Regions from separate parts of the Rhizobium sp. WCS2018Hpa-16 genome, predicted to be linked through region 3. Evidence: riboswitches for the same ligand, from Rfam matches in the RefSeq annotation. Region 3 holds a riboswitch; each other region holds the start of a gene.
What was found. A riboswitch is a leader RNA that binds a small molecule or an ion and turns the genes downstream of it on or off. The one in region 3 is predicted to bind cobalamin.
Positions count from the first base shown of each region.

Region 1: linked by a shared signal. The riboswitch ahead of RQI55_RS19380 (ABC transporter substrate-binding protein) and the one ahead of RQI55_RS23055 (LysR family transcriptional regulator) in region 3 are both predicted to bind cobalamin.
Region 2: linked by a shared signal. The riboswitch ahead of RQI55_RS15235 (DUF1636 family protein) and the one ahead of RQI55_RS23055 (LysR family transcriptional regulator) in region 3 are both predicted to bind cobalamin.

Region 1 covers NZ_JAVTIX010000007.1:245,369-257,790, reverse strand. Annotated here, with positions in the region: gene RQI55_RS19385 (glucose/quinate/shikimate family membrane-bound PQQ-dependent dehydrogenase) at 1-2,235, shown strand, start outside; cobalamin riboswitch at 2,390-2,617, shown strand; gene RQI55_RS19380 (ABC transporter substrate-binding protein) at 2,827-3,834, shown strand; gene RQI55_RS19375 (iron ABC transporter permease) at 3,838-4,857, shown strand; gene RQI55_RS19370 (ABC transporter ATP-binding protein) at 4,854-5,618, shown strand; gene RQI55_RS19365 (hypothetical protein) at 5,812-6,123, shown strand; gene RQI55_RS19360 (adenylate/guanylate cyclase domain-containing protein) at 6,300-7,559, shown strand; gene RQI55_RS19355 (DMT family transporter) at 7,728-8,615, shown strand; gene RQI55_RS19350 (LysR family transcriptional regulator) at 8,621-9,523, opposite strand; gene RQI55_RS19345 (aldehyde dehydrogenase family protein) at 9,658-11,193, shown strand; gene putA (trifunctional transcriptional regulator/proline dehydrogenase/L-glutamate gamma-semialdehyde dehydrogenase) at 11,280-12,422, opposite strand, start outside.
Region 2 covers NZ_JAVTIX010000004.1:257,995-270,416, reverse strand. Annotated here, with positions in the region: gene RQI55_RS15280 (ABC transporter substrate-binding protein) at 1-919, shown strand, start outside; gene RQI55_RS15275 (aldo/keto reductase) at 996-2,009, shown strand; gene RQI55_RS15270 (amidohydrolase) at 2,012-2,833, shown strand; gene RQI55_RS15265 (zinc-binding alcohol dehydrogenase family protein) at 2,837-3,847, shown strand; gene RQI55_RS15260 (L-fuconate dehydratase) at 3,900-5,177, shown strand; gene cobD (threonine-phosphate decarboxylase CobD) at 5,167-6,201, opposite strand; gene cbiB (adenosylcobinamide-phosphate synthase CbiB) at 6,200-7,165, shown strand; gene RQI55_RS15245 (cobyric acid synthase) at 7,152-8,609, opposite strand; gene cobO (cob(I)yrinic acid a,c-diamide adenosyltransferase) at 8,613-9,230, opposite strand; cobalamin riboswitch at 9,336-9,545, shown strand; gene RQI55_RS15235 (DUF1636 family protein) at 9,656-10,075, shown strand; gene cobW (cobalamin biosynthesis protein CobW) at 10,069-11,106, shown strand; gene cobN (cobaltochelatase subunit CobN) at 11,110-12,422, shown strand, end outside.
Region 3 covers NZ_JAVTIX010000012.1:82,759-86,738, reverse strand. Annotated here, with positions in the region: gene RQI55_RS23070 (GNAT family N-acetyltransferase) at 1-473, opposite strand, end outside; gene RQI55_RS23065 (methionine synthase) at 473-1,501, opposite strand; gene RQI55_RS23060 (DUF1852 domain-containing protein) at 1,525-2,517, opposite strand; cobalamin riboswitch at 2,714-2,920, shown strand; gene RQI55_RS23055 (LysR family transcriptional regulator) at 3,099-3,980, shown strand, end outside.

The DNA.
Region 1 (12,422 bases), on a different contig from region 3:
GCTGGCATCGCATTCATTGTGACCGGCGCTCTGCTGTTCAAAAGAAACAAGTTTGCGCTTCACTTCTACGCGGTTTTCGTCATCGCCACGCTCTTATGGGCGTTGTGGGAAGTCGGCTTCGACTGGTGGCAACTGGGTCCACGCGGAGGCTTCATCATCGTGGTCGGCATGTGGCTTCTGATGCCATGGATCAGAAAGCCTCTGGGCTTTACTAGCCCCACAGGTATCTCCTACGGCGCAAATGCGGTTCCACTTTTAACTGCCGTTCTGGTTTCCGTGGGTGCAGCAGCATTTGCGATGACGCAGGACCCGAATGACATCGAAGGCGCGCTGCCCACCGACGTGGTGACCGCATCGCCTTCTTTTGGAAATCCGGTTCCCGATAATGAATGGCATCAATACGGCCGCACCTCCTATGGCCAACGCTACTCGCCGCTGGCGCAGATCAACACGCAGAATGTCGGCGACCTCAAAGAAGCCTGGCGCTACCAGACGGGCGACGTCAAATTGCCTGACGATGTCGGTGAGACAACCTATCAGGTGACTCCCTTAAAAGTCGGCAATTCGCTTTACCTTTGCACACCGCATAACTGGGCCATCGCCATCGATGCGGCCACCGGCAAGGAAAAGTGGAAATATGATCCGAATGCAGGTCTAAACCCGGATCGTCAACACCAGACATGCCGTGGCGTAACCTATTACGCGGATCCGGCTGCACAGGCAGGTGCCGCCTGCGCACAGCGTGTCTATCTGCCAACGTCGGATGCGCGTCTGATTGCGCTTGATGCTTTGACCGGGCTCGTCTGCGAAGGCTTTGCGGATAAGGGCACGTTGCAGCTCGCCAACGGTATGAAGTACAATCCGGCGGGTTACTATTACTCTACATCCCCGCCTGTCGTCGTCGGCAACAAGATCATCATCGGTGGCGCGGTCAACGACAATTATTCAACGCAGTCGCAGTCCGGCGTCATCAGGGCATTCGATGTCAACACCGGTGCGCTGATCTGGAACTGGGATTCGGGCAACCCGACCCAGACGCAACCGCTTCAGGCTGGTCAAACCTATACGACCAACTCGCCCAACAGCTGGTCCATCTTTAGCGTCGATGAAGCGCTGGGTCTCGTTTACATTCCGCTGGGCAATCAGGTTCCGGACCAGCTCGGCATGGGCCGCAGCGAAAGCGTCGAGAAATACTCGTCCTCCATCGTCGCGCTCGATATTAACACCGGACAGGATCGCTGGGTACGCCAGACCGTGCACCATGACCTCTGGGATATGGATGTTCCCGCGCAGCCCGTGTTGCTCGATATTACCAAGCCGGATGGCCAGTCCGTTCCGGCTCTGGTCGGGCCAACGAAGCAGGGCGATATCTATGTGCTGGATCGACGCAATGGCGAGCCACTGCTGGGCATAACGGAAGAGAAAGCACCAGGTGGTGCAATCCCTGAAGATTTCACGTCTCCGACGCAGCCCACATCCGCTCTCTCGTTCAAGCCAGAGCCGCTGGTTGAATCGAACATGTGGGGTGTCTCCATGTTCGACCAGCTGGCCTGCCGGATCAAATTCCATCAGTTGAACTATGAGGGCCGTTATACGCCGCCGTCCCTTAATGGCTCACTGATTTATCCCGGCAATTTCGGTACCTTTAACTGGGGTTCTGTTGCAGTCGATCCGGAGCGGCAGGTGATGTTCGGCATGCCGACATACCTTGCCTTTACATCTCAGCTCGTGCCACGCGACCAGATTCCGCCGAAGGGTCAGGACGAAAAAGGCAGTGAGCAGGGTCTGAACAGAAATGATGGCGCGCCCTATGGCGTGTTGATGGGACCCTTCCTCGGACCGCTCGGCATTCCATGCCAGGCTCCACCATGGGGTTATGTTGCGGGTGCTGATCTGCGCACGGGTGACGTTGCCTACAAGCACAAGAACGGCACCGTCTATGACATGACGCCGCTTCCCCTGCCTTTCAAGGTTGGCGTTCCCGGCATTGGTGGACCCATGATTACCAAGGGTGGCGTTGCCTTCCTCGGTGCGGCGGTGGACAATTATCTCCGCGCCTATGATCTGACCACGGGCAAGCAGCTTTGGGAAGGCCGTCTTCCAGCCGGTGGACAGGCTACGCCGATGACCTATGCCATGGATGATGGAAAGCAGTATGTGGTGATGGTGGCAGGCGGCCATGGCTCTGTCGGCACAAAGCCCGGTGACTATGTGATCGCCTATACGCTGCCATAAACAGCCATATTATCGATAATTCAAGATTGAAGCCGGGAAGAGATTCCCGGTTTTTTCGTGCGATAGGATGAGCCGTAAAACATCGAAAATCAACGCTTGCAAGCGAATATGTAATAACATAACAATTATTCGACTTGACGGTATGTCGCGATTGCGTCTAACTGGTTGCGACGGTTCCAAGCGAGCAATCGTAAGGAATAATAGGGAATACGGTGAGGACTTATATCCGATGCCGTGGCTGCCCCCGCAACTGTGAGCGGATTGTCGAGCCCTATGACGCTTTTTTTAAAAGTGTCATGCCACTGCAAAGCGATTTGCGGGAAGGTTGGGCGAAGGCGCAAATCCGTAAGCCAGGAGACCTGCCGTCATATGTTCAATCCAATTCGCGGGCGGGGATGCCCGGAACAGGAGACGTCGTGATTGCATCGAGCGCTAGCCTGCGCCTTATTCATCTGCCATGTCCCGGTTTCAGATCGTCCCAACGTCCCGTCTTTGCGGGCTGACTGTCTAAACATGTTCATACCCAGTTGCGCCTTGCGCAACTTATGACGATCGGGGACTATCGAAATGACATTACACTTCAGGCACGCCATGGGCGCTGCCATCTTCGCGGTTGCAAGCTCGTTTGCGGCGCTGCCTTCTGCCCATGCGGCGCAGACGTCCTATCCTTTGACACTCAAGAATTGCGGTCGGGATGTCACCTTCACGCATGCGCCTGAGCGTACTGTCGCCGTTGGACAGAGCACCACGGAAATTCTCTATCTGCTGGGCCTCTCAGATAAGGTCGTCGGCACGGCGGTTTGGGTCGGCCCTGTGATCAAGGGCTATGAAGAAGCCAATGCCAAGATCGACCGGCTTGCGGATAATGACCCGAGTTTCGAGAGCGTTCTGGCCAAGAAGCCGGATCTGGTCACGGTGCAATATCAATGGCATGTCGGCCCGGAAGGTGTGGTTGCCAAGCCTGAACAATTCGAAGAGCTGAAAATTCCAGTCTACACATCGCCCGCCGATTGCACCGGCAAGGACAATTCCGGTGGTGGGGATGGCGTGCGCCATTCCGTGTTCACCATGGACCTGATCTATCAGGAAGTGACCGACCTTGCGCAAATCTTCAATGTTCAGGACAAGGGCGAAAAGCTGGTGGCCGAACTGAAGGCACGCGAAGATGCCGCTCGCAAGAAGATCGTTTCCGCCAAGGGCCAGCTTTCCGCAGTCTTCTGGTTTTCCAGCGCAGAGCTTGCAATCGACCCTTACGTTGCGGGCAAGAACGGTGCGCCTGGCTATATCATGTCCGCACTGGGCATCAAAAACGTCATAGACAGCGATGAAGAGTGGCCGACAGTCGGTTGGGAAACCATCGCCAAGGCCAACCCCACGATCGTCGTCGCGGGCAAGATGGATCGCAGGCGCTTTCCGGCAGATGATGTCGCGCTCAAGCAGAAATTCCTGAAGGAAGATCCGGTCACAAGCTTGATGCCATCAGTCAAAGAGGGCCATATCGTCACCATGGATGCACAGGCCATGAACCCGACGATCCGCACCATCGATGGTATCGAAGTTCTGGCCGACGCTATCGTCCAGCTTGGACTTTCCAACTAGGCCATGGGTGCCTGCTTCACAATAACCCGTGCCGTCTTGCTGGCGGTCGGGCTCCTGGGCCTGGCGCTCTGGCTCGGAGCCGCCATCGGCGAGACATCCATTTCGATGGATGTCGTTGCCAAGGCGGTGGCGAACCGCGTGTTAGATGCCGGTTATCCGCTGGATGCGATCGATGAAGGCATCATCTGGAACTACCGCCTCAGTCGGGCGGTGGTTGCGGCCTGCTGCGGTGCAGCCCTTGCGTTGTCGGGTGTCGTGCTTCAGGCGCTGTTGCGCAATCCGTTGGCTGATCCCTATATTCTGGGCATTTCAGCCGGTGCATCGACGGGCGCTGTTGGCGTTGCCATTCTAGGCTTTGGCGCTGGCATGCTCACCATGCCGCTCGGCGCATTCCTTGGTGCGCTCACAGCCTTTGCCCTCGTCAGCCTGCTGGCCTTGAGGGCTGGCAGCGGAAACAGCGCCATCATTCTGGCGGGTGTGGCGGGTTCGCAGCTTTTCAATGCCATCACCTCCTTTATCGTGACGAAGGCTGCCAATGCCGAGCAGGCGCGGGGCATCATGTTCTGGCTGCTCGGCAATCTCTCCGGTGTGCGCTGGCCAGATGTGTGGCTGGCCTTGCCAGTCACACTTATCGGTCTTTTGGTCTGCCTGTGGCATGCGCGTGCGCTGGATGCCTTTACCTTCGGCTCCGGTTCCGCTGCCTCGCTCGGCATACCGGTTCGGCGTGTCTACATTGTTCTCACCGGCATCTGCGCGCTGATGACGGCCATCATGGTCAGCATCGTCGGCTCCATCGGCTTTATCGGTCTCGTCATTCCCCATGCCGCACGCATGATCGTCGGCGTCCGCCATGGGCGCCTGTTGCCCGCTGCGGCCCTGACCGGTGCCGTGTTCATGATTGCGGCAGACATTGTCTCGCGCACCATCATCACCGGGCAGGTCCTGCCGATTGGTGTCATCACGGCGCTGTTCGGTGCCCCTGCCTTCGCGCTCATTCTCAGCCAGCGACGGAGATCGGTATGACCCTTTGCGCGAACGATCTATGCTGGTCTGCCGGTGGCGTCGATATTGTCAGGAATGTCAGTCTGGAAATCCGGCCGGGCGAGTTTCTGGGCATTGTCGGACCCAATGGTTCCGGCAAGACGAGCCTCATGTCGCTTCTCTGCGGCCTTCGAAAGGCTAGATACGGCGATGTCACGCTGGACGGCAAGCCCATGGAGAGCTTGAACCGTCAAACGATCGCACGCTCTATTGCGCTCGTCGAACAGCAAGCCGAAACGCAGGAGCGGATCAACGCCCGTCAGGCCGTGGAGCTTGGCCGCACACCGCATAAGGGTGCCCTGTCGCCATGGTCGGCGCAGGATGATGCCATTGTGGATCAGGCATTGCAGGATGTCGATGCAAAGCATCTTTCAAAGCGCATGTGGCACACGCTATCGGGGGGCGAGCGGCAGCGGCTGCACATCGCCCGCGCCTTGGCGCAAAAGCCGGATATTCTGCTTCTGGATGAGCCGACCAATCACCTCGATATCGGCCATCAGATCGCGCTGTTGCATCTCGTGCGCCAGCAGCGGCTGACGGTCGCCGCAGCGCTGCATGATCTCAACCATGCGGCCATGTTTTGTGACCGGGTGGCGGTGATGAAGGCGGGAACGCTTGTGGCGCTTGGCAAACCATCGACGGTCTTCACGGCTAGCCTGATCGCGGATGTGTTTGGTGTCGAAGTCGATGTTGAAGCGAGTGATGGCGACATGTGCCATATTCGCTATCGGTCTCCGAGATAAGGGTTGGCGCGGCATCTTCGAAAAGGCCTGTTGCCTTTCTCGTCCAATTCCCGCTGCCGCGCCTCTTGAATTGCAGCGACGGCCTCCCACATCTCAACCAACCCGCTGGTCCGGGCCCCTCTGGTGAAAGTCTCGGCGCTTTCACGATGTCGGACCTTTTCCGACATCATCGCCGAGTGTGCAGAGGTTACGCATGATTTCCGATATTGCCGCATGGCTCATCACGCTTTTTGTCCTGAACCCCATTCAGGCAGAGGTGCAGGACCGCCTTCAGGGCGCAAACGCCTCAGCCCAATCCCTTCAGCAGTCGCAGCAATGCGTGGCCGCGCAGGGGCCGAAGCTTCTTCAGCGCGCAGGCGAAGATCCATCATGGGCCATTGCAACAATTGCGGGCTACAGCTTCGGCTGGACGTCACCCGTGCAGTTGCTGGATGCTGATGATCCGAACTGCGCCGAGTTGACGCGGCTGCTCCAGTCCAGCGAGAGTGAAGAGGCCAATAGCTGAACTGCAAGTTTTCAATGCTTGATCGGGTGAGACAAAGGTGCGCGGCACATCACCCTGCTGCATGGGCAGCATGTTACAGATGGCCTTCTGGCCAAGCGTGCAGCCGCTTTTCGTCAGATGATTTCGTGAAAATGTTGTAAACAGGACCAAAGCAGGCCACGCTGCTGGTTCAACGCATGGCAAATGTTTTCACGCGTGCTCAACCGGGACCATCGCCCTCCATGATCCAGCAGTCCAGTCTTTCAGAGATTTTATTGTGGCTATCGCAGCAAGGCTACGAGGGCATTGAAGAGGAAAAGTTGCTGTCGGGCTTTTGCACGCGCTGCAATGAGGTTGGCATTTCGATTTCGTCCGCCCTGGTGCTGATGGATACGCTTCACCCGGATTTCGAGGGGCATGCCTTTCGCTGGGATAGTGGCGATGCGGCAGCGTCATCCAGCGTCTATGATTTTACCGATGATGGCAAAGCCCGCGAGGATTGGGAAAGCTCCGTCTTTTTCCATCTCATCAAGGAAAACACGAGTGAAGCCCGGCATCGCTTCTTCGAAGGCGGGCGCTCGACCTTTCGCAAGCTGAACGACATGATGGAGGCCGGACACACCGATTATCTGGCGACCATTCACCGCTTTACCGACCGTGGCAGTGTGGGTGAGATGAATGCCTTTTACTCCCACTGGCTGACACGCCATGCGGAAGGCTTTCACGATGATGAGCTGGCCGCGTTGCGCATGCTGTTGCCCACGCTTGCCCTTGCCTTCAAGACCGCATGCTGCATGCGTATCATCAGCACCATCAGCGATGTCTATCTGGGACGGGATGCGGGCCGCAAGGTCATCAGCGGAACCATTACGCGCGGCGAAGTGGAAAAGATCGATGCTGTCTTATGGTTTTCCGATTTGCGGGATTTCACCGGCATTTCCGAGCGCGCCGAGCCCGACCAGATCATTCCGTTTCTCAATGACTATGCTGGTGTGGTCATCGAAGCCATCCACGCCCATGGCGGCAGCGTTCTGAAATTGATCGGGGACGGCATTCTGGCCATTTTCCGCGATGCAGATCAACGCTCAGGCTGTGCTGCCGCGCTGGCTGCCGAGATCACCCTTCGAACCAACCTGACCGTGCTGAACCACCGCCGCAAACAGGAAGGACTGCCCATAACGGATGTCTATCTGGGCCTGCATGTGGGGGAAGTCTTTTACGGCAATATCGGCAGCCGCAACCGGCTGGATTTTACCGTCGTCGGCCCCGCCGTCAATGTCGTCAGCCGTATCAGCGGGTTGTGCAGCTCGGTGGGGCGCGACACGGTCATGTCCCGCGAGTTCATGTTGATGTGCCCGGATGATATGCGCGACCTTATGGTCTCCATCGGGCGCTATGCCCTGCGGGGCTTTGCCCGGGCGCACGAGCTCTTCACCATCGACCCGGAAATGAGCTGAGAACGCGCGCGCCTTATATTAGCAACAGGACGGTTTCGCCTGTTTTGCGCCTTGTGCTGTGGTGAGGGCAGGCGTAGCAAAATTGCGGAGATCGGCATTTGCCGTGCATTGTGATTCGTACAATGTCGAACGGCCTGTCGCCCTGATCTGCGTCCGGGATGGGTTGCCATGCAAAAAGGTTTTCTACTGGGGTTGCTCGCTTACGCCAGCTTTTCCTGGGGAGACGCCACCATCAAGTCGCTCGGCTCAGAGGTCAGTGTCTTCGAGATCGGCTTTTTCAGCATCCTCTCATCCGCATCCATGATCTTCTTTTTCAAGCCCAAAGACGAGCATTGGCGCCATTTCTGGCGCATGAGCAGACCGTGGGCTGTCCATGCGCGCGCCATATCCGGGTTGTTTGCCGGCATTCTCGGTATCTATGCCTTTACCAGCGTGCCGCTGGCGGAAGCCTATGCGCTGATCTTTCTGTCCCCTCTTTTCGTCACCATCCTGTCGGCGCTGGTGCTGAAAGAGGATATCGGACTGTGGCGCTGGTCGGCGGTCATGGCTGGCATCGTCGGCGTCATTCTCGTTGTTCGTCCCGGCTTCAAGACGCTGGAACTAGGGCACTTCGCTGCAATTTGTGTTGCCTTTCTGGCGGGCCTCACCATTGTTCTGCTGCGCTCACTGGCAGGGCGGGAAAAGCGGACTTCCATCATGGGCGTGCTTGTTCTCTATGGCCTGACCTTCAACGGCGTCTTGATGTATCAGGATTTTCAGGTGCCGACATGGCATCAGATCGGTGCCTTCATCATCATTGGCGTCTGCACCGCCGTCGGGCAACTGACGCTGCTCAACGCAACTAAGATTGCGCCCGCCAGCCAGATCGCGCCGTCGCATTACTCGCAGATCTTATGGGCGGTTGCCATTGGCGCGTTCTTCTTTGCCGAATATCCGGACACGCTTGCCATTTCAGGTCTGGTCGTGATCGCCGCTGCCGGATTGCTGACGATGATGCGCGAGAAAATCCGCCTTGGTGTGGTGCGCTGGAACCCGTTTTTCCGAAACCGGCTCTGAACCGTTTACAGCGGTTGCCCCACCTGCTCCAGCAACCAGTTCTGAAATGCCCGCGCCAGCACATTGTCCTGCCGTCCTTCGGGCAGGGCAATGTAGTAACTGTTTTCCGTTTGCAGCGGCACATCAAACACCACCTGCAGAAGGCCGGAATTCAGTTCTGCCTCGATCAGATATCGGGGCAGAAGTGCAAAACCCAACCCGCTGATGGCGGCCTCGATGAGCATCGAAAACTGATCGAAGCGGCTGCCGCGATAGGCGCTGTCGGTGGCCAATCCATCCATCTCGAACCATTCGGTCCATAATTTCGGGCGCGTGGAAACGTGCAGAAGCGGGCCGTCCAGCATGTCAGCCCGAGTCTCCACCGGGCGGGAGGCGAGCAGGGCAGGGCTTGCGACGGGAACGATGACTTCGTTGCACAGAAAGGTGCAGGTGCCATGCGCCCAGACCGGCTGGCCGTAATGTATGGCAATATCGAAACCTTCCTCATCGAAATCGAAGGGTTGGGAACGTGATGCCACCGTCAGCACCGTATCTGGCCGGGTGCTCAGGAATTTGTGGAGGCGGGGAGTGAGCCAGCGGCTGCCGAATGTCGGAAGCGTGGCTATGGACAGCGACGCATTGGATGCACCTGATGTGACAGCGCGCACCATCAGCTGCTCGGATTGATGCAGCAATCTTTGCACGTCTGGCAGGAATTTGCGCCCCGCATCTGATAGCACCACCCGTCTTCGAATACGCTCGAACAGCAGCATGCCGGTCTGGGCCTCCAGATCGCTGATCTGGCGGCTGACTGCGCTTTGTGTCAGGTTCAGCTCTTCTGCCGCGCGCGTGAAATTTCCGTGCCTTGCCGCGCATTCGAACGCCTGCAAAGTGACGATATCAGGAACCAGCCGTCTGCGTGTGTCCATTCCAGTCTCGCATCAACAGAACCGGTTTCCTCATTTGAAAACGGCACTTGAACCCGTATATGATCTGGAAAGAGAATGAAACGGGTATGGCCTCGCGTCAATGTCCCGTTATCTGGAACCAAGGAGCTTTTGTCATGAGCCAATCCGCAAGCAAGGTCGATGTCGTCAAGGAAGCCCGAGCACTTCTCGAAAAGATGGGCGTTTCGCCGGCACTTTATCAGGGTGGCGATATGGCGTCTTTCAGCCCTGTCAGCGGCGAGGAAATCGCCCGGCTGAAAACGGTTTCGCCAAGCGACGTCTCAGCCATGGTCGAAAAAGCGGATGCGGCCTTCCGCACATGGCGTCTGGTGCCAGCGCCCAAGCGCGGCGAGCTGGTTCGCCTGCTGGGTGAAGAATTGCGTGCAGCGAAGGATGATCTTGGCCGGCTCGTTTCGCTGGAAGCTGGCAAGATCACCTCTGAAGGTCTCGGCGAAGTGCAGGAAATGATCGATATCTGCGATTTCGCAGTCGGTCTTTCGCGTCAGCTCTACGGCCTGACGATTGCAACCGAGCGCCGTGGCCACCGCATGATGGAAACATGGCATCCCCTTGGTGTCGTTGGTGTCATCTCTGCCTTCAATTTTCCCGTTGCCGTCTGGGCGTGGAATGCGGCGCTGGCCATCGTCTGCGGCAATGCCGTCGTCTGGAAGCCATCGGAAAAGACACCGCTGACGGCCCTTGCCGTTCAGGGCATTTTCGAGCGCGCCATTGCCCGCTTTGGCGACGCGCCTGCTGGCTTGAGCCAGGTTATCATCGGTGATCGCACCGTTGGTGAGGCGCTGGTCGATCATCCGAAAGTGCCGCTGGTCTCTGCCACCGGTTCCACCCGCATGGGCCGCGATGTGGCCCCACGTCTGGCCAAGCGTTTTGCCCGCGCCATTCTGGAGCTTGGCGGCAACAATGCCGGTATCGTCTGCCCTTCTGCCGATCTCGACATGGCGCTGCGCGCCATCGCCTTCGGTGCCATGGGCACGGCCGGTCAGCGTTGCACAACGCTTCGCCGTCTCTTCGTGCATGACAGCGTCTATGACCAGCTCGTTCCGCGTCTGAAAAAGGCCTATGCGTCCGTTTCCATCGGCAACCCGCTGGAAACCGCCGCACTTGTCGGCCCGCTCATCGACAAGGCAGCGTTTGATGGCATGCAGAAGGCATTGGAAGAGGCTGGCAAGCATGGCGGCATCATCACCGGTGGTGAGCGTGTTGCGGACGCTGGAAAGGACACCGCTTTTTACGTCAAACCCGCGCTGGTCGAAATGCCGAAGCAGGTTGGACCTGTTCTGGAAGAAACCTTCGCGCCGATTCTTTATGTGATGAAATACAGCGATTTCGATCAGGCGGTTGCAGATCACAACGCTGTTGCCGCCGGTCTGTCGTCGTCCATCTTCACCCGCGACCTTCAGGAAGCAGAGCGCTTCATGGCGGCGGATGGTTCCGATTGCGGCATCGCCAATGTCAATATCGGCACGTCAGGTGCGGAAATTGGCGGTGCCTTCGGTGGTGAGAAGGAAACAGGCGGCGGTCGCGAATCCGGCTCCGACGCATGGAAGGCCTATATGCGCCGTGCGACCAACACCGTGAACTATTCCAAGGCGCTGCCACTGGCGCAGGGCGTGACATTCGATATCGAGTAGTTTGGCGATATCGAATAATCTGGCGACATCGAACTAGCTTTAAAAATGGCCGCTGGCGAGATTGCGTTCTCGCCAGCGGCTTTTTGTTAGCCTATCGACATCAGGCTTGCATTTCCGCCTGCTGCCGTGGTGTTGACGCTGACGGACACTTCTTCCAGCAACCAGTTCAGATTGTAGGGCTGCTCAGCGCCTTGCAATTGCTCTGTCGTGGCGCATTGAACCAGAACCAGCGGGCCGGGAAGGCCAGCGATGCGGGTGTTGAGCTGCTGCACCCGCTCTGCGTCCCCCTCGATCAATGCACCGGCAAACGGTCCCGCTGTTTCCCAATCGCTGGACCATGTGATGCGGGCAGCCACATTGGATGGCAGACCATCAAGCTCCGCGTCCAGCTTCGTGTCGCGGTCGATCACGACAGTATTTCCGGCTGCAAGGGCGGCTGCCAGTTGGCGGAAAAGCCCGTCCTTAGTCTCCGGCGCAAGCAGCACCTGACCACGCGGATGCAGCGCATAAAGATTGCGCTCACCAACGGGGCCTGCAAGTTCGGTCTCAAAGCCCAGGCCCGAAAGATCGCCAGAAGCCCGCACCACTTGCGCGGCGGCCTTGTCGCCTTTCGTGTCCAGCCAGTTGGCGAGATCGGCAATTGCCGTGTCGGGCTGCTGGCCCTTGCGCTCAACCAGAGGCGGGTTTTTGGTCAGCCGTCCCAGATAGAGCGGGCCGCCAGCTTTCGGGCCGGTGCCGGACAGACCACGGCCACCGAAGGGCTGCACTCCCACGACCGCACCGATGATGTTGCGATTGACATAGAGATTGCCAGCCTTCACCCGCGAAAGCACATGCGCGATGGTCGTATCGAGGCGCGTATGCAGGCCAAAGGTCAGGCCGTAGCCGGTAGCGTTGATGTCGTCGATCAACCGGTCGAGCTTTTCGCGCTTGAAGCGGATGACGTGCAGAACCGGGCCGAAGACTTCGCGCTTGAGATCGGACAGGGATTTCAGCTCGATGATGGTCGGCGGCACGAAGGTGCCCTTGTCCGTTTCACCGGTGGGTGTGATCTGCTCGATCGTGTTGCCCATCGCACGCATGGCTTCGATGTGTTTTTCGATATTGTCCTTGGCTTCCAGTGTAATCACCGGGCCGACATCCACCGATAGCTGGTCGGTTCTGCCGATGCGCAATTCGTGTAGAGCGCCCTTCAGCATGGTCAGCGTTCGGTCAGCAACGTCGTTTTG
Region 2 (12,422 bases), on a different contig from region 3:
TTTGACATCGGCGATTGCCCTCTGGAGCGTTTCCACGGTTCAGGCCGGCGAAATCGCCGTCATCGTGAAAACCGTGAACTCCACCTTCTGGCAGAATGTTCAGAAGGGTGCGGATGCCGCGATCAAGCAATCCACCGGCAACACGATGACCTTCCAGGGCCCTGCCTCTGAGTCCGCCATCGCGGATCAGGTCAACATGGTGGAAAACGCCGTCAACCGTAAGGTTTCCGGCATTGTTCTGGCCCCTTCCGATCCGGACGCGCTGGTTCCAGCGGTCAAGAAAGCATGGGAAGCCCGTATTCCCGTCGTGATCGTTGACTCGCAGCTGGCAAAGGGTGCCGAGCAATATTACCAGTCGTTCCTCGCAACCGATAACAAGAAGGCTGGCGAGCTGGCAGCACAGGCGCTGATCGAGAAGGTTGGCAAGGAAGGCAAGGTTGCCGTCATGTCTTACGTGGCCGGTGCCGGTTCTGAAATTGGCCGCGTGGGTGGCTTTACCGAATATCTGAAGGCCAATTCCAAGCTTGAGATCGTCGGTCCTTACTATTCGCAGTCGCAGATGGCGACCGCGCTGAACCAGACAACCGACGTTCTGGCCGCCAATTCCGACCTCAAGGGCATTTTCGGCGCCAATGAGCCAACGGCCATCGGTGTTGGCCGTGCGCTTGCGCAATCCGGCAAGGCTGGCAAGGTTGTTGCCATCGGTTTCGACGGCAATCAGGACCTTCAGGGCTTTGTTAAGGATGGCACGCTGGCTGGCATCGTCGTTCAGGGCTCCTATCAGATGGGTGAACTGGGTGTTCAGACTGTGTCCAAGCTGATTGCCAAGGAAAAGGTCGAGAAGTTCGTCGATACGGGCGTCGTTGTGGTGACGAAGGACAATATCGACAAGCCAGAAGCCAAGAACGTTCTCTATTGATCCTACCAAAGACAATCTGATGGTCGCGGCGTGCCGCGACCATTCACACCCAAGCTGACGATCGAAAGTGTCCGAGATGAAAGTTTCCGATAAACGCAAATTGCCGCAGCGTCCGGTGGAGGTCACTCTGATGGGGCTTGGATGCGCCCAGATGGGTAATCTTTATCGCGTCACGCCTTATGAGGAATCCAAGGGCGCTTTCGATACGGCCTGGGAACACGGTATCCGCTATTTCGATACGGCACCGTTTTACGGCTATACACGATCCGAGCGGCGGCTGGGCACGATGGTGACCGAGCATGAGCGCGCCGAGTACACGCTGAGCACCAAGGTGGGCCGCGTGATGGTGCCGGATGAGACCGTGGGAGCGGAAGAAGACGCCTATATCGCGCCTTTGCCCTTCCGCCCCGTCTATGACTATTCCCATGACGGTATCATGCGCTCGTTTGAGGCCAGCCAGCAGCGGCTGGGTATTCTGAAGCCGGATATTCTCTATATTCACGATATCGGACCCTTCACCCATGGGGACAAGCACCAGTATTATTGGGACCAATTGACGACAGGCGGCGGCTTCAAGGCGCTGGCCAGGCTGCGCGACGAGGGATCGACCGGTGCCGTGGGTCTTGGCGTCAATGAATGGGAAGTCGTGAAAAGCGCGATGGAGGTGTTCGACATCGATGTTGCCATGCTTGCCGGGCGCTACACCCTGCTGGAGCAGAGCAGTCTCGATTTCATGAACCTGTGCGCGTCTCGCGGCGTGGGCATTGTTGTGGCTGGCGCTTTCAATTCCGGTATTCTGGCGGGTAACCGCAAATTCAACTATGCGGATGCCCCTGCCGATATCCTGGCGAAGGTCGATGCCTTGCACGATGTGTGTGAGGAGCTTGGTGTGTCCTTGCAGGCTGCGGCGCTGCAATTCCCGTTGGCCCACGCCGCTTCTGTGACGGTGGTTTCAGGCGCGCGCAATGCCCAGCAACTGGCTTCCAATATCGAGTGGTTCGAGCAGGAGATTCCCGCCGAATTCTGGGCTGAACTGCACAGGCGCGGGCTGCTTGCGGAAGGCGCACCAGTTCCAGGAATTGCGAGCTGACCATGCTGATTGACGCCCACCAGCACTTCTGGCTGTTGAAGGACCGCGAAGGTCAGTGGCCGCCTGCGTCACTGGATGCGATCTACCGGGATTTCATGCCCGACGACCTGATGCCGCTCATGCAGCAAGCGGGCGTTGATGGCACCGTTCTGGTGCAGACCATGGAAACGGCAGATGAGACCGATTTCATGCTGGCATTGGCGGATGCGCATGACTTCATCAAGGGTGTCGTCGGCTGGGTGGATATGAAGGCGGCGGATGCAGGCAGCGAGATTGCCCGCCGTGCCGCCCATCCCGCCTTCAAGGGTGTGCGGCCCATGTTGCAGGATATCGAAGACGCAAGCTGGATCGATGATCCCGTACTTGACCCCGCCGTAGACGCCTTGATCGAGAATGGTCTCGTTTTCGATGCGCTGGTCTTGCCCAGACATCTGCCGCATCTTTTGAATTTTGCGAAGCGCTATCCGGCACTTTCCATCGTCATCGACCATGGGGCAAAGCCGCTGATTGCCACTGGGCATTATCGTGATTGGCGCAGGGATATGGCGGCGCTGGCTGCCTTGCCGAACGTTAATTGCAAGCTTTCCGGTCTTCTGACCGAGCGCGGTGAACAGAGCCGTGAAGCTGTGCGTCCCTATGCTGAAACCATTCTTGAGCTGTTTGGCGCTGACAGGGTGATGTTTGGCAGCGACTGGCCGGTTTTGCGGCTGGCGGGTGATTATCAGGGCTGGCTGGATTTCAGCCGCGATATCGTGCCCGCTGCCGACCATGAGGCGGTGTTTGGTTTTAATGCAATGCGTTTTTATTCTCTTTCCGACAGGTGACCCATGCTGGCGATATTTTGCGATAAACCTGGACTTCTCTCGCCGAAGGAAATGCCGAAGCCCCACCGTGGCGAGGGTGAGGTGTTGATCCGCATCCGTCGCATCGGCGTGTGTGGAACGGACCTGCATATCTTCACTGGCAACCAGCCCTATTTGTCCTATCCCCGCATCATGGGCCATGAACTCTCCGGTACGGTCGAGGAAGCGCCTGAAGGCAGCAGTCTTTCGTCAGGTGATGTGGTGACGGTCATTCCCTATATCTCCTGCGGGCATTGCAGCGCTTGCCTGAAGGGCAAGAGCAATTGCTGCCGCAACATCGGCGTGCTGGGCGTGCACCGCGATGGCGGCATGGTGGAATATCTCTCAGTGCCCTCGCAATTCGTGCTGAACGCCGAGGGACTGACGCTCGATCAGGCTGCGATGACGGAGTTTCTAGCTATTGGTGCCCATGCGGTGCGCCGTGGTGCTGTTGCGGCGGGCCAGCAGGTGTTGATCGTTGGGGCCGGACCCATCGGCATGGCCGTTGCGGTTTTCGCTGTCTCAAATGGCGGCGTGGTGACGATGATCGATAGCCGGGAAGACCGGTTGAATTTCTGCAAGGATCAGCTCGGGATTGCGCATAGTGTCACGCTCGGAGACGGTGACAAGGAGCAGTTGTCGCAGATATCAGGCGGCGACTTCTTCGATGTGGTGTTTGATGCCACCGGCAATCCGAAGGCCATGGAGCGCGGATTTTCCTTTGTCGGGCATGGCGGCGCTTACGTGCTGGTCTCGATTGTGGCCAGCGATATCAGCTTCAACGATCCTGAATTTCACAAGCGTGAAACGACCCTGCTCGGCAGCCGGAACGCGACGCGTGAGGATTTCGATGTTGTTCTGGAGGCCCAGCGTGCGGGCAAGGTGCCTGATGCACTGATTACCCACCGCATGACCTTAAGCGAGGTGCCTGCCCGCTTTGCTGATCTGACCAACCCCAAGGCGGGCGTCATCAAAGGCATGGTGGAGGTGGCGTGAGCCACCATCTGCAAACAAACGAATTTCATCAAACCCGACCGCGAGTGTGGCCATGACAAAGATAACTGATCTGCGCGTTTTCGATCTGCGCTTTCCGACCTCACAAAGCCTCGATGGTTCGGATGCGATGAACCCGGACCCTGATTATTCGGCTGCCTATGTGATCCTCGATACCGATGACGAGGCCCTCAAGGGCCACGGCCTGACCTTTACCATCGGGCGCGGCAACGACATCTGCTGCATGGCCATCAACGCGATGCGGCATCTGGTGGTGGGAACGGATCTCTCCACCGTTTTCGATAATCCCGGAAAATACTGGCGGCATCTGACCAGCGACAGCCAGCTTCGCTGGATCGGGCCGGATAAGGGTGCCATGCACTTAGCGACCGGTGCTGTGGTCAACGCTATCTGGGATTTGCTGGCCAAGCAGGCCGGCAAGCCCGTCTGGCAACTGGTGGCGGATATGAGCCCGGAGCAGATTGCCGATATTGTCGACTACCGTTACCTGACGGACGTACTGAGCCGCGAGGATGCGCTTGCGATCCTGCGGAAAGCAGAAGCGGGCAAGGCCGAGCGGGCTGCCATTCTTAACGCGGAAGGCTATGCCTGCTATACCACGTCGGCTGGCTGGCTGGGCTATGGCGATGAGAAGCTGCGCCGCCTTTGCCAGGAGGCCATCGATGCCGGATTCAACCATGTGAAGATGAAGGTGGGCCGTGATCTCGAAGACGATATCCGCCGCCTGACCATCGCCCGTGAGGTGATCGGCCCCGATCGTTATTTGATGATCGATGCCAATCAGGTCTGGGAGGTGGATCAGGCGATTGAGTGGGTCAACAGATTAGCCTTCGCCAGGCCCTTCTTTATCGAAGAGCCGACCAGCCCTGACGATATTGCAGGCCACCGCAAGATCCGGCAGGCCATTGGTTCGGTGAAGGTGGCGACCGGCGAAATGTGCCAGAACCGCATCATGTTCAAGCAGTTCATTGCCGAAGGTGCGATTGACGTCGTCCAGATCGACAGCTGCCGCATGGGTGGTCTGAACGAAGTGCTGGCCGTGCTGCTGATCGCTGCGAAATACGACCTGCCCGTCTGGCCCCATGCCGGTGGCGTCGGGCTTTGCGAATATGTGCAGCATCTGTCGATGATCGATTATCTCGTCATTTCAGGCACGAAAGACGGCCGGGTGATCGAGTATGTTGACCATCTGCATGAGCATTTCATCGAGCCCTGCAACATCAAGGATGCAGCCTATATGCCTCCGATAATGCCGGGCTTCTCGATTGAAATGAAGCCGGATTCCATCGCGGCTTATACGTTCAAGGGTTGAAAGCAGCCAAGGCTGCTTCCAGTCTTGCCCAATCCGCTTCATTGGCGGGAAGGCCGAGCCGCAGATCGGCAGGCCTTTCCTCAAAGATGCGCGTGAGGATGCCGTGCTGCATGAGGTGATTGTGAAGGACGGGAACGCTCTCGTCACGAATGAGCGTGAACAGGGACGTTCCGCCTGCAATGGTCAGGCCCTTGTGCTTTAGAAGACTGTTGAGACGTTCCGAGCAGGCATTTAGCCTGGTCCGCATTGCCTCAGCCCACGGCCTGTCGCCCAAAGCTCCGGTTGAGATGTGAAGGGCTGGACCTGAAACGGCCCATGGGCCGAGGCGGGCTTCCAGCTGCGCTGCCATATCGGGGTGGGTGATGGCGAAGCCGAGGCGGACGCCTGCCATGCCGTAAAACTTGCCGAAGGATCTCAACACAATGAGGCTGTCCGATGTGGCGGCGTCGACGATGGTTTCACCACATCCTGTTTCGATGAAGGCTTCATCGACAACCAGCAGCCCGCCCTTTTTCTGCATAGTCTCAGCAAGTGTCAGAAGTGCGCTGCGCTCGATCACCCGTCCATCCGGGTTGTTCGGATTGACCACGACGGCGTAATCGCAAGCCGATAGATCGGCAAAATCTGCGACCTCTGTGACGGGAAGGCCAGCCATGCGGGCGGTTCTGGCGTGTTCGGCATAGGCAGGCGCCAGCACGGCGGCGCGTCTTGCGCCTCGATCCAGCGCGAGTCCGGCCAGAAGCGGCATTAGCATCTGCGTTCCCGGTGCGGCCACCAGATGGGCTGGCGAGGATGCGCTGAAGGCTGTTGCTGCAACCTGTTTCAGTCTCTCCAAGGCATCGGGTTCCGGCAGCCGTGCAAAGGCGCTGGCGGGAATGGGGGAATGCGGGTAGGAGTGCGGATTGATCCCGGTGGAAAGATCGATCCACGGTTCGGGCGCCTGCGGAAAAAGCTGGCGTGCCCGACCCAGATTGCCACCGTGGCGGATCGCCGGTTGCACTTTTTCTGGTAGCTTGTCGCCCATGTTTTTCGCTCTCGCTTTCCTGTCCCTGCTGATTGAACGCCTTGTCGGCTATCCCGACTGGCTGTTCAAACGCATCGGCCACCCCGTGACGTGGATAGGTTTGCTTATCGCCTTCCTCGACCGAAAATGGAACCGGGAGGGTGACACATTTTCGCGGCGCAAGCTGATGGGCGTTGCGGCGCTTATCGTGTTTCTTGGGCTGACGGCATTGCTATCAGGGGCAATGCAGTCGCTTTTCCTCCAATTGCCGCTCGGGCTTCTGATCGTGGCGATCCTTGGTGCGTCGCTTCCGGCGCAGAAAAGTCTGGAGCAGCATGTCGAGGCTGTCGCTGTGGCTCTGGAGCGTGACGGGCTGGAGGACGGTCGCAAGGCCGTGTCGATGATTGTGGGGCGCGATCCTGACAAGCTGGATGAGGCGGCGGTTTGCCGGGCGGCCATTGAGAGCCTTGCCGAGAATTTTTCCGATGGCGTTGTTGCGCCCTCGCTCTGGCTGGGGCTTTTAGGGCTTGGCGGCGGTGCGGGTTACAAGGCCATCAACACGGCTGACAGCATGATCGGCCATCGCTCACCGCGCCATGAGGCATTCGGCTGGGCATCTGCGCGGCTGGATGATCTGGTCAACCTGCCCGCCTCGCGGCTGACAGGATTTCTGTTCGTGGGCGCTGCTTTTTTTGTGAAGGGAGCCTCACCGCAAAACGCGTTCCGCGCCATTATCAGGGATGCGCATCACCACCGCTCACCCAATGCCGGATGGCCTGAAGCCGCGATGGCGGGGGCGCTGGGCTTTGCGCTGGCCGGTCCGCGTTCCTATGGCGGGCAGATGATCGAGGCGCGGTACATGGGTGAAGGCGGGCGGCGGGATCTGACCTCTGCCGATATTCGCCGGGCGTTGAAGCTTGCGCGCATCGCGGATGCCATGCTGCTTGGTCTCTTCGGGGTACTGGCCTTGGCTATCGCGCTATAGCGATCAGCGCATCGAGATTGAGATGCTGTTCCAGATGCTCCGCCAGCCGGTCGAGAACGGCATCCACCTGCTCTTCATAATCAAGCATTGAGCTTTGCCCGCCCAGCCGCTCAAGCCATGCGCTGCGCTGGTCATCATCGGCAAACAGGCCATGGACATAGGTGCCGATGACACGGCCACTGGCAGAAATCGCGCCATCGGTATGGTTGCCGATGGTGGCGAAGGCGCGGGCCGTGTCTTTACCTTCGCTGACGCCGACATGCATTTCATAGCCGGAGAAGGAAATTCCATCGAAGCTTTGGCCGGTGACGGAGACGAGGCGCTTGTCGTCGGTCAGGACGGTGTCTATATCCAGCAGCCCAAGCCCTTCAGCGGTATGAGGCGTGCCTTCGATGCCGTGGGGATCGGCAACCGTCTTTCCCAGCATCTGGTAACCGCCGCAAAGGCCCAGAACATATCCGCCACGGCGCAGATGCGCCTTGATATCGATATCCAGACCGGATTTTTTCAGCGTGGCGAGATCGGCAATGGTGGATTTGGAGCCGCAGAGCAGCACCAGCGCGCAATCGCCGGGAATGGCATCTCCCTGTCTGATGCGCAGAAGTTCGACATCCGGCTCGGCCTCGAGCGGATCAAGATCGTCGAAATTGGAAATATGCGGCAGGATGGGAACGGCGATGCGGATTTTTGCGCCGGGCTTGCGCTGTCCCGGAGCCGTGAGGCCGAGCGCATCTTCGGCGGGCAAGCGGCTGGCATCGGCAAAATGCGGCAGCAGGCCGATGGGCCGCCAGCCGGTCTTGTCTTCGATGATGCGCATCCCCTCATCAAACAGAGAGGGATCGCCGCGAAAACGGTTGACGATGAAGCCCTCAATCATGGCCGCGTCTTGCGTATCCAGAACTGTCTGTGTGCCGACGATGCTGGCGATGACGCCACCGCGATCAATATCGCCGATGAGGATGACGGGGGCGGTGGCGGCGCGGGCAAAGCCCATATTGGCGATGTCGTTGGCGCGCAGATTGACCTCGGACGCGCTGCCCGCACCCTCCACCAGCACAAGGTCGCATTTCGCCTTCAGGTGATCGAAACTATCCAGCACTCGGGCCATCAGGCCAGCCTTCATGTGCTGGTAATCGGCGGCCTTGGCGTTGCCGATGACTTTGCCCTGCACCACGACCTGAGCGCCGGTTTCGCTTTGCGGCTTCAACAGCACCGGGTTCATATGAACGGACAGGGCAACCCCTGCGGCGCGCGCCTGCAAAGCCTGCGCCCGGCCAATCTCGCCGCCATCAGCGGTAACAGCGGCGTTGTTGGACATGTTCTGCGGTTTGAAGGGCATGACGGAAAGCCCGCGCTTTGTGAAGGCACGCGCAAGTCCTGCCACCATCAAGGATTTGCCAACATCCGAGCCTGTGCCCTGAAACATCAAAACGCGCGCTGCCATGTCTTAAAACTCGATGCCCGACTGGGCTTTCACACCGGCCTTGAAGTGGTGCTTCACCAGCGTCATTTCCGTCACCATATCGGCGGCATCAATCAAGGGCTGCTTGGCGTTGCGGCCGGTGACCATGACGTGAAGGTAAGGCCGACGGTTGACAAGTGTTTCCACCACCTCGTCCAGCGGCAGATAATCATAGCGCAGGGCGATGTTCAGCTCATCCAGCACCACCAGATTGATGGTTTCATCGGCCATCATGACTTTCGCTTCTTCCCAGGCTTTTGTCGCGGCTGCGACGTCGCGCTTCAGATCCTGCGTGTCCCACGTGAAACCCTCGCCCATGGTGCGCCATTCCACGCGATCACCAAACAGGGCCAGCGCCTGCTGCTCGCCAGTGGACCATGCGCCCTTGATGAATTGCACGATGCCGACGCGCCCGCCGGTGCCGAGCATGCGCAGAGCCAGGCCGAAGGCTGCGGTGGATTTGCCCTTGGCCGATCCGGTATTGACCATCAGCAGGCCTTTTTCGACCGTCTTTTCAGACACTTCGGCATCCTGCACGGCTTTGCGGTTGACCATCTTGGCGCGGTGACGCTCGGCTTCGCTTTCGCTGATATCGCGGTTCATGGCGTCTCATTCCTCTTGGCGCATGCGTGTCAAAGCGGCGACTATAGCCAAAACCGTTTCCACGGCAATGATGCCGCGGCATTGACACAAAAGCCGTGCAGGGCATAAGGGTTAACCACTGACGGTCTTTTTCCGGCAACGGGAAAAGCTAAGAGGGAACACGGTTCCGTTCGCAATGCGGACCAATCCGTGGCTGCCCCCGCAACTGTATGCGGTGAGCCTGCGCCATAAGCCACTGGACATTATGTTCGGGAAGGCGGTGTCGGGCGTCTCACGCCGCAAGCCAGGAGACCTGCCGTTTCAGAAAAATGCGTCTACCGGGCGGGGTGCTCCGGTTAGCCGGTCATATCAAGCGAAACGTGCTTTGGCGCGTGGCGTCGATATCCGCACCCCTAGAGAATTTGCAGGCGCGGAAAGTTGACACCTTGGATCTGACATCGACCCCACCAGACAAGACCACGAAAGCAGATGGAGCCGCAGGCGTCGTCGTTTTCGTCTGCCGAAGCTGTCGCGATGAGGTTGACCCCAATGCAGAGCCGCGCCCCGGCGCGACGCTTGCACAGGCCGCTGTTGAGCTGGGCCGCGCCGAGGGCGTCGATGTGCGCAGCGTCAATTGCCTTGCCAATTGCAAGCGCGGCCTCAGTGCCGCCATGCGCAGCGCCGATGGCTGGTCCTATATGTTCGGTTCCCTGACCCAAGACGATGCTGGCGACCTTCTGGTCGGCGCACGTCTTCTGGCGTCTGCGCCTGATGGCCTGATGCCGTGGCGCGGACGGCCTGACAGTTTGAAGCGCGGCCTTGTGGCCCGCATTCCCCCTTTGCATTTTACCGAGGAGACATCATGACCACGCTAGACCGCGTTCCCTGCACCATCATCACCGGCTTTCTGGGCGCTGGCAAAACCACCTTGCTGCGTGGCCTGCTGGAGAAACTGGATGGCAAGCGGCTGGCCATCATCGTCAACGAGTTCGGCGATGTCGGTATCGATGGCGAGATTCTCAAAGGCTGCGGCATTGAAAGCTGCCCGGAAGAAAACATCGTGGAATTGGCCAATGGCTGCATTTGCTGCACGGTGGCGGATGATTTCCAGCCGGCTATCGAGCAGATTTTGAGCCGCGAGCCCCGCGTTGAGCATATTCTGATTGAAACATCGGGTCTCGCGCTGCCCAAGCCTCTGGTGCAGGCCTTCCAGTGGCCAGCCATCAAAAGCCGCGTGACAGTGGATGCTGTTGTGGCCGTTGCCGATGGCGCGGCGCTCGCCGAAGGCATGGTTTCGCATGATCTGGAGGCCCTTGCTGCCCAGCGCCAGAATGACGAGGCGCTCGACCATGACGACCCGGTTGAAGAAGTGTTCGAAGACCAGATTGCCTGCGCCGATCTTATCGTGCTGACCAAGGGCGACCTGCTGGATGCCGAGGGTCTGGAGCGGGCCAAGGCGCATATCAATGCCCATTTGCCCAAGGCTGCCAAGATCATCGTTGCATCCAACGGCGTGATCGACCCGGCTGTGCTGATCGGTCTGGGTCTGGCCGTTGAAGAGGATATCGACAACCGCCACACGCACCATGATGACGAGGAAGACCACGACCACGACGAGTTCGACAGCTTTGTTGTGGAACTGGATGCCGTGACGGATGCGGATGCGCTGGCAGCAAGGATCGCCGAAACGGCAGCGTCCGAAAACGTGCTGCGCATCAAGGGTTTTGTGGAGGTTTCGTCAAAACCAATGCGTTTGCAGGTTCAGGCCGTGGGTTCGCGGGTCAACCACTATTTCGACCGCCCCTGGGGTGCGGGTGAAGAGCGTCGCAGCCGTCTGGTCGTGATCGGTGAGAAGGGTCTCGACCGCGCAAAGATCGAGCGGATGCTGGCAGCCTGATCCATGCATATTCTCGCCACCACATCCTCGTCTCTGGACGACCTGATCGAGCCGGTTGATCTCAACCAGCCGAGGGCGGATGTGGTGGTGATGTCCTTTTCGGCGAGCGATCTGGCCGGGCTGGAGCGTGGATGGGCTGTTGATGGCGACAGCGTCTCGATGGTCAGCGCCAACCTGTCCGAGCTTCGCCACCCCATGTCCGTCGACCTGTGGATGGAGAAGACGGCAGAACACGCCAAGCTGATCCTTATCCGGATTCTCGGCGGTGCGGATCGCTGGCGCTATGGCGTGGATCAGCTTTCCAGAATGGCACGGCAACGGGGCATAAAGCTGGTGCTTCTGCCCGGTGAATGCAGCGAGCGTGACGAGAAGCTTGAGGCTGCTTCCACGGTTGATCTTGAGACGCTGAAAGCCATCCTCGCCTTTTTCCGCGCAGGCGGGGCTGACAACATGGCGCGTGTTGCGGCGGGGCTTTCAGCCTTTGCAAAGGGAGATGCCTGGCCTGATATGGTGGCGGAACCGCTGCCCAAATCCGGTTTTTATCGCCCGGGCGAAGGCCTTGTGGCGCTTGAAGAGGCGCTTTCCGGCTTCCCTGATAATGCCCCTCTGCTGCCCATCCTGTTTTATCGTTCCATGCTGCTGGCCGCAGATGTTGCGCCCATTGATGCTTTGTTTGAGGCGTTGCGCCAACGCGGTTTTGCGCCGTTGCCGATCTTCGTCAGCGGGTTGAAGGATCATGATGCCATTCATTTTCTGGAGGAAACGCTTCGGGTTCTGAAACCTGACGCCATCATCGCCGCCACCGCCTTTGCCAGCCAGACGGATGAGAACGGCGCAGCCTTGTTTGCGCGGCTGGGTGTTTCGGCGTTTCAGGTCATCATGGCTACCACGCGGCGCGATGGCTGGGTGGACAATCTGCGCGGGCTGAACCCATCCGACCTTGCCATGCATGTGGTGCTGCCGGAACTGGATGGGCGGATGCTGGCCGGGGTCATCTCGTTCAAGCAACCTGACCCCAATGGCGGGCAAGGCCTTGTCAACACGCCGGAGCCTGACCGCATCGAGCAGGTTGCCAACCGCATCTCGGCCTTTCTGCGGCTGAAACATGCAGCCGCCTCGCAGCGGCGTATCGTCATTTTGATGCCGGATTATCCCGGCGCAGCACCGGGGCGCACCGGCTATGCCGTGGGTCTCGATGTGCCGCAGAGCGTGCTGGAAATGCTGCGGGATTTGCGGGATGCCGGGTATTCGGTTGCCGATATTCCGCAGACGGCGCGTGAATTGCTGGACCGTATCGAAACTGGCACCGCGTCGTT
Region 3 (3,980 bases):
CAGAAGCTGAGTGTTTCCGGTGTCTGAGCGTCAGCATGGAGGTAGGACGAGGTGTAGTCAAACTCGGATGCCCGGCTCTCCAAGGCTGCCACAATCTTTGTGCCAAGCCCTTTACGACGGGCGCACGGCTCTATGTACACGCGGACAATCTGACATACCTTTTCGCCGTCGCCGTCGCGATTTCGTAAGCCCTCCTTCGTGGAAGGTTTGTTTTCGAGGGCGTAAAGACCGCCAGTCGCAATGATATGTCCATCTCCGTCCGGCACAACGAGAAAACTGCCTTGCCTTTCGAGGGAGAACCAGTTGTCCGGCTGCGCCAGCAACAGCGAATCCAGGTCAGAATGCCAGGCGGGAGTGTAGTCGATCCCGTAGACGTTCTTGATCATCCGCAGGCAGAAGGTCCTCGCTTCAGCCCGGACGGCGGCCTGTGCGTCATCAGTCAGCCATTCAATCGAGAAGTTGTCGATCGGCATCAGGCCGCAAGCTCCCTGCGGATGATGTCAGCGCCTGCACCGAGTGCACGCAGCTTCGCTGTGGCCACATGACGCGGAAGTGGTGCCATGCCGCAATTGGTGCAAGGATAAAGCTTGTCTGCATCCACGAACTGGAGAGCCTTCCTTAGTGTGTTCGCTACTTCTTCCGGCGTTTCGACGGTGTGGCTTGCGACATCGATAGCGCCAACCATCACCTTTTTGCCACGGATGAGTTCGATCAAATCCATCGGGACATGCGAGTTGTGGCATTCCAATGACACCAGGTCGACGCCCGATTTCTGGAGTTTCGGGAACGCCTCCTCGTATTGCCTCCACTCCGATCCAAGCGTCTTCTTCCAGTCGGTGTTGGCCTTGATGCCATAACCATAGCAGATGTGCACGGCGGTCTCGCACTTCAGGCCTTCGATCGCCTTTTCGAGCGTAGCGACACCCCATTCGTTCACTTCATCGAAGAACACGTTGAATGCGGGTTCATCGAACTGGATGATGTCGACGCCTGCCGCCTCGAGCTCTCTTGCTTCCTGGTTGAGTATCTTGGCGAACTCCCAAGCCAGCTTCTCGCGGCTTTTGTAATGACTGTCGTAGAGCGTATCGATCATGGTCATTGGGCCTGGAAGAGCCCATTTGATCTGCTTCGTCGTCTGTTGGCGCAGGAATTTGGCATCATCGACAAAGACCGGCCTTTGACGGGACACGGCTCCGACGACCGTCGGGACGCTCGCATCATAGCGATTGCGAATCCTGACGGTCTCGCGTTTTTCGAAATCGACGCCGTCGAGGTGCTCAATGAACGTCGTGACGAAATGCTGCCGGGTCTGCTCCCCATCGCTGACGATCTCGATGCCAGCCCGAAGCTGGTCCTCCAGCGCCAGACGCAGGGCGTCCTGTTTCGCTTCGATCAGTTCGTCACCCTGCATCTTCCAGGGAGACCAAAGCTTCTCAGGCTCTGCAAGCCAGGAGGGCTTTGGCAGGCTGCCAGCGGTCGACGGGGGCAACAGTGACTTCATCGGAATGATCCTATGCTTTCGAATTAACGGACGACGTAGTTGGCGGACCATGCATCGAGGATGGTCTTGAACGGTTTGATAAAATGCTGCTCGGCAAATCTTCCCTGCTCTAAGGCAAGGCGGCTGCGCTCCTCACGATCATAGACGACCTGGGTAAGCGAATAGTCCGAGTGCTTCAGGTTCGGGCGATAGCACGTGCCCGCAATTGAATTGGCATTGTAGATTTCCGGGCGGTAGATTTTCTGGAATGTCTCCATCGTGCTGATGGTGCTGATGAGCTCGAGATTCGTGTAGTCGGTCAGCAGGTCGCCGATGAAATAGAATGCCAATGGCGCGACGCTGTTGGGCGGCATGAAATAGCGAACCCGCAATCCCATCTTCTCGAAGTATCGATCCGTCGGCGAGAATTCGTTCTGCCTGTATTCGATACCAAGGATCGGATGCTGATTGTCGGTGCGATGATAGGTCTTGGTGCTGGAGGCGCTCAGGCAGATGATCGGCGGCTTGCTGAAATGCTCCCTGTAAGCTTCTGACTTCAGGAACGCCTGAAACAGCTTCCCATGCAGATCGCCGAAGTCGTCAGGTGCGCTGAAAGCGTCCTTGTTCATGTTATGCTCGGGCAGCAGGATACTGAAATCATAATCTCTGACATAGGAAGAGAAGTTGTTACCGACGACGCCTTCGATACGCTCCTTCGTCGCTTGATCGACGATGTTCGTTTTGAGGACTTCGATGATGGGGAAGGTTTCGGTCTCTGCCGATGACCCGATGCCCATTTCCACGGATACGATTTCGATCTCGACGGAGTAACGATCCCGTAATGGATTGTCCCAATGCGCCATCGCATTGAACCTGTTGTCGATCATCCGCAATGCGTTACGCAGGTTCTCTCGACGGCTCTCGCCTCGTGCCAGATTGGCGAAATTCGTCGTGGCGCGCGTACTCTCCGCAGGGCGATAGTCCTCATCGAAGGGAATGCTCCTGATCGAAAAAGTGAAAGTGCTGTCTATCGTCATCCGTCGTCCCACTTCCCAATCGATCGCCGTAAGCGCCGCGTTCGGTTCAAAGTCATTCTTGCGAAAGGTATGCCCGAACGGGCTACTGACTAAAAATGGTATTGTCTCACTGACGTATGAGCGCTGTTCATGCGTTTGATGCCGACAACGCTCTCTACTTCTTGAGATGAAAACTTGACCCTTCAACCAACATGCTACATTGCTTCGTCATCGTGGTTCTTCAGGCTAAAGTCTGGAGCTAAGAGGGAATTCGGTAGGGCGATCACCGCCTGAAGCCGGAGCTGCCCCCGCAACTGTAGGCGGCGAGCGGACGTCCATTCATGTCACTGAGGTGCGCCTCGGGAAGACGGACTGAAGCATTGACCCGCAAGCCAGGAGACCTGCCGCGACAGATAACGTCCACGGGCGGGGTGTCCCGGTGTGCCGCTTTGCGTTCGGCATTTCCGCGCCGTTGCTCCGCGTCATGTCTTCGCCCTGCCGCAACCTGATGGCAGCGCCGATGAATCAGACCCCGACGACAGGAACACCGCAGCAAGTTTCCATTCCCCTCGACGCGGACCTGCAAACGAGGAGAAGCTGACATGCTGGACAGACAACATCTTTCCATTTTGCGGGAAGTCGACCGTCTTGGCAGTCTGACGGCGGCGGCTGAACGGTTGAATGTGACCCAGTCGGCGCTCAGCCACACGATCCGAAAACTCGAAGAACGTTACGGCGTCGCCGTCTGGGAAAAGGACGGCCGCAATCTTCGGCTCACCGAGGCGGGGCGTTACATCGTGGAGCTTGCGCAGCGCGTCCTGCCTCAGCTTGAAAGGGCCGAAGATGTTCTCTCCGATTACCGTTATGGACAACGAGGATCGTTGAAAATCGGAATGGAATGCCATCCCTGTCATCAATGGCTCATGGGCGTCACAAAGCCATATCTGGTCGATTGGCCAGATGTGGACTTGGAGCTGACCACTTCATTCGCTTTCGGTGGAGTAGCGGCTCTCACAGGATACGAGATCGATATTCTGATCACGCCAGACCCGATCGAGGCATCGGGGATCAACTACCTGCCAGTCTTCGACTACGAGCTGGTCCTTGCCGTGCCGACCGCACATCCACTGGCTCTAAGGGACTATGCCGAACCTTCTGACCTCCTGAACGAGACGCTTTTCACCTATCCCGTGCCGCCGGAACGTCTGGATGTGTTCACCCACTTCCTGGTCCCTGCTAACAGTCGCCCTCGCCACCATCGGGCAGTCGAAACAACGGAGATGATGCTGCAGCTTGTTGCGGCAGGTCGCGGGGTCAGCGCGATTCCAGACTGGCTGGTGCGCCTGGACGCCGAGGAAATCGGTGTTCAACCTGTCCGGATAGGGAGCACTGGCATCAGCAAGAGTATCCACCTCGGGTTAAGATGTGGCGATGAGGACGTCGACTATATCGCCGGTTTACTGAGCAGGGCAAGTCAAACATCT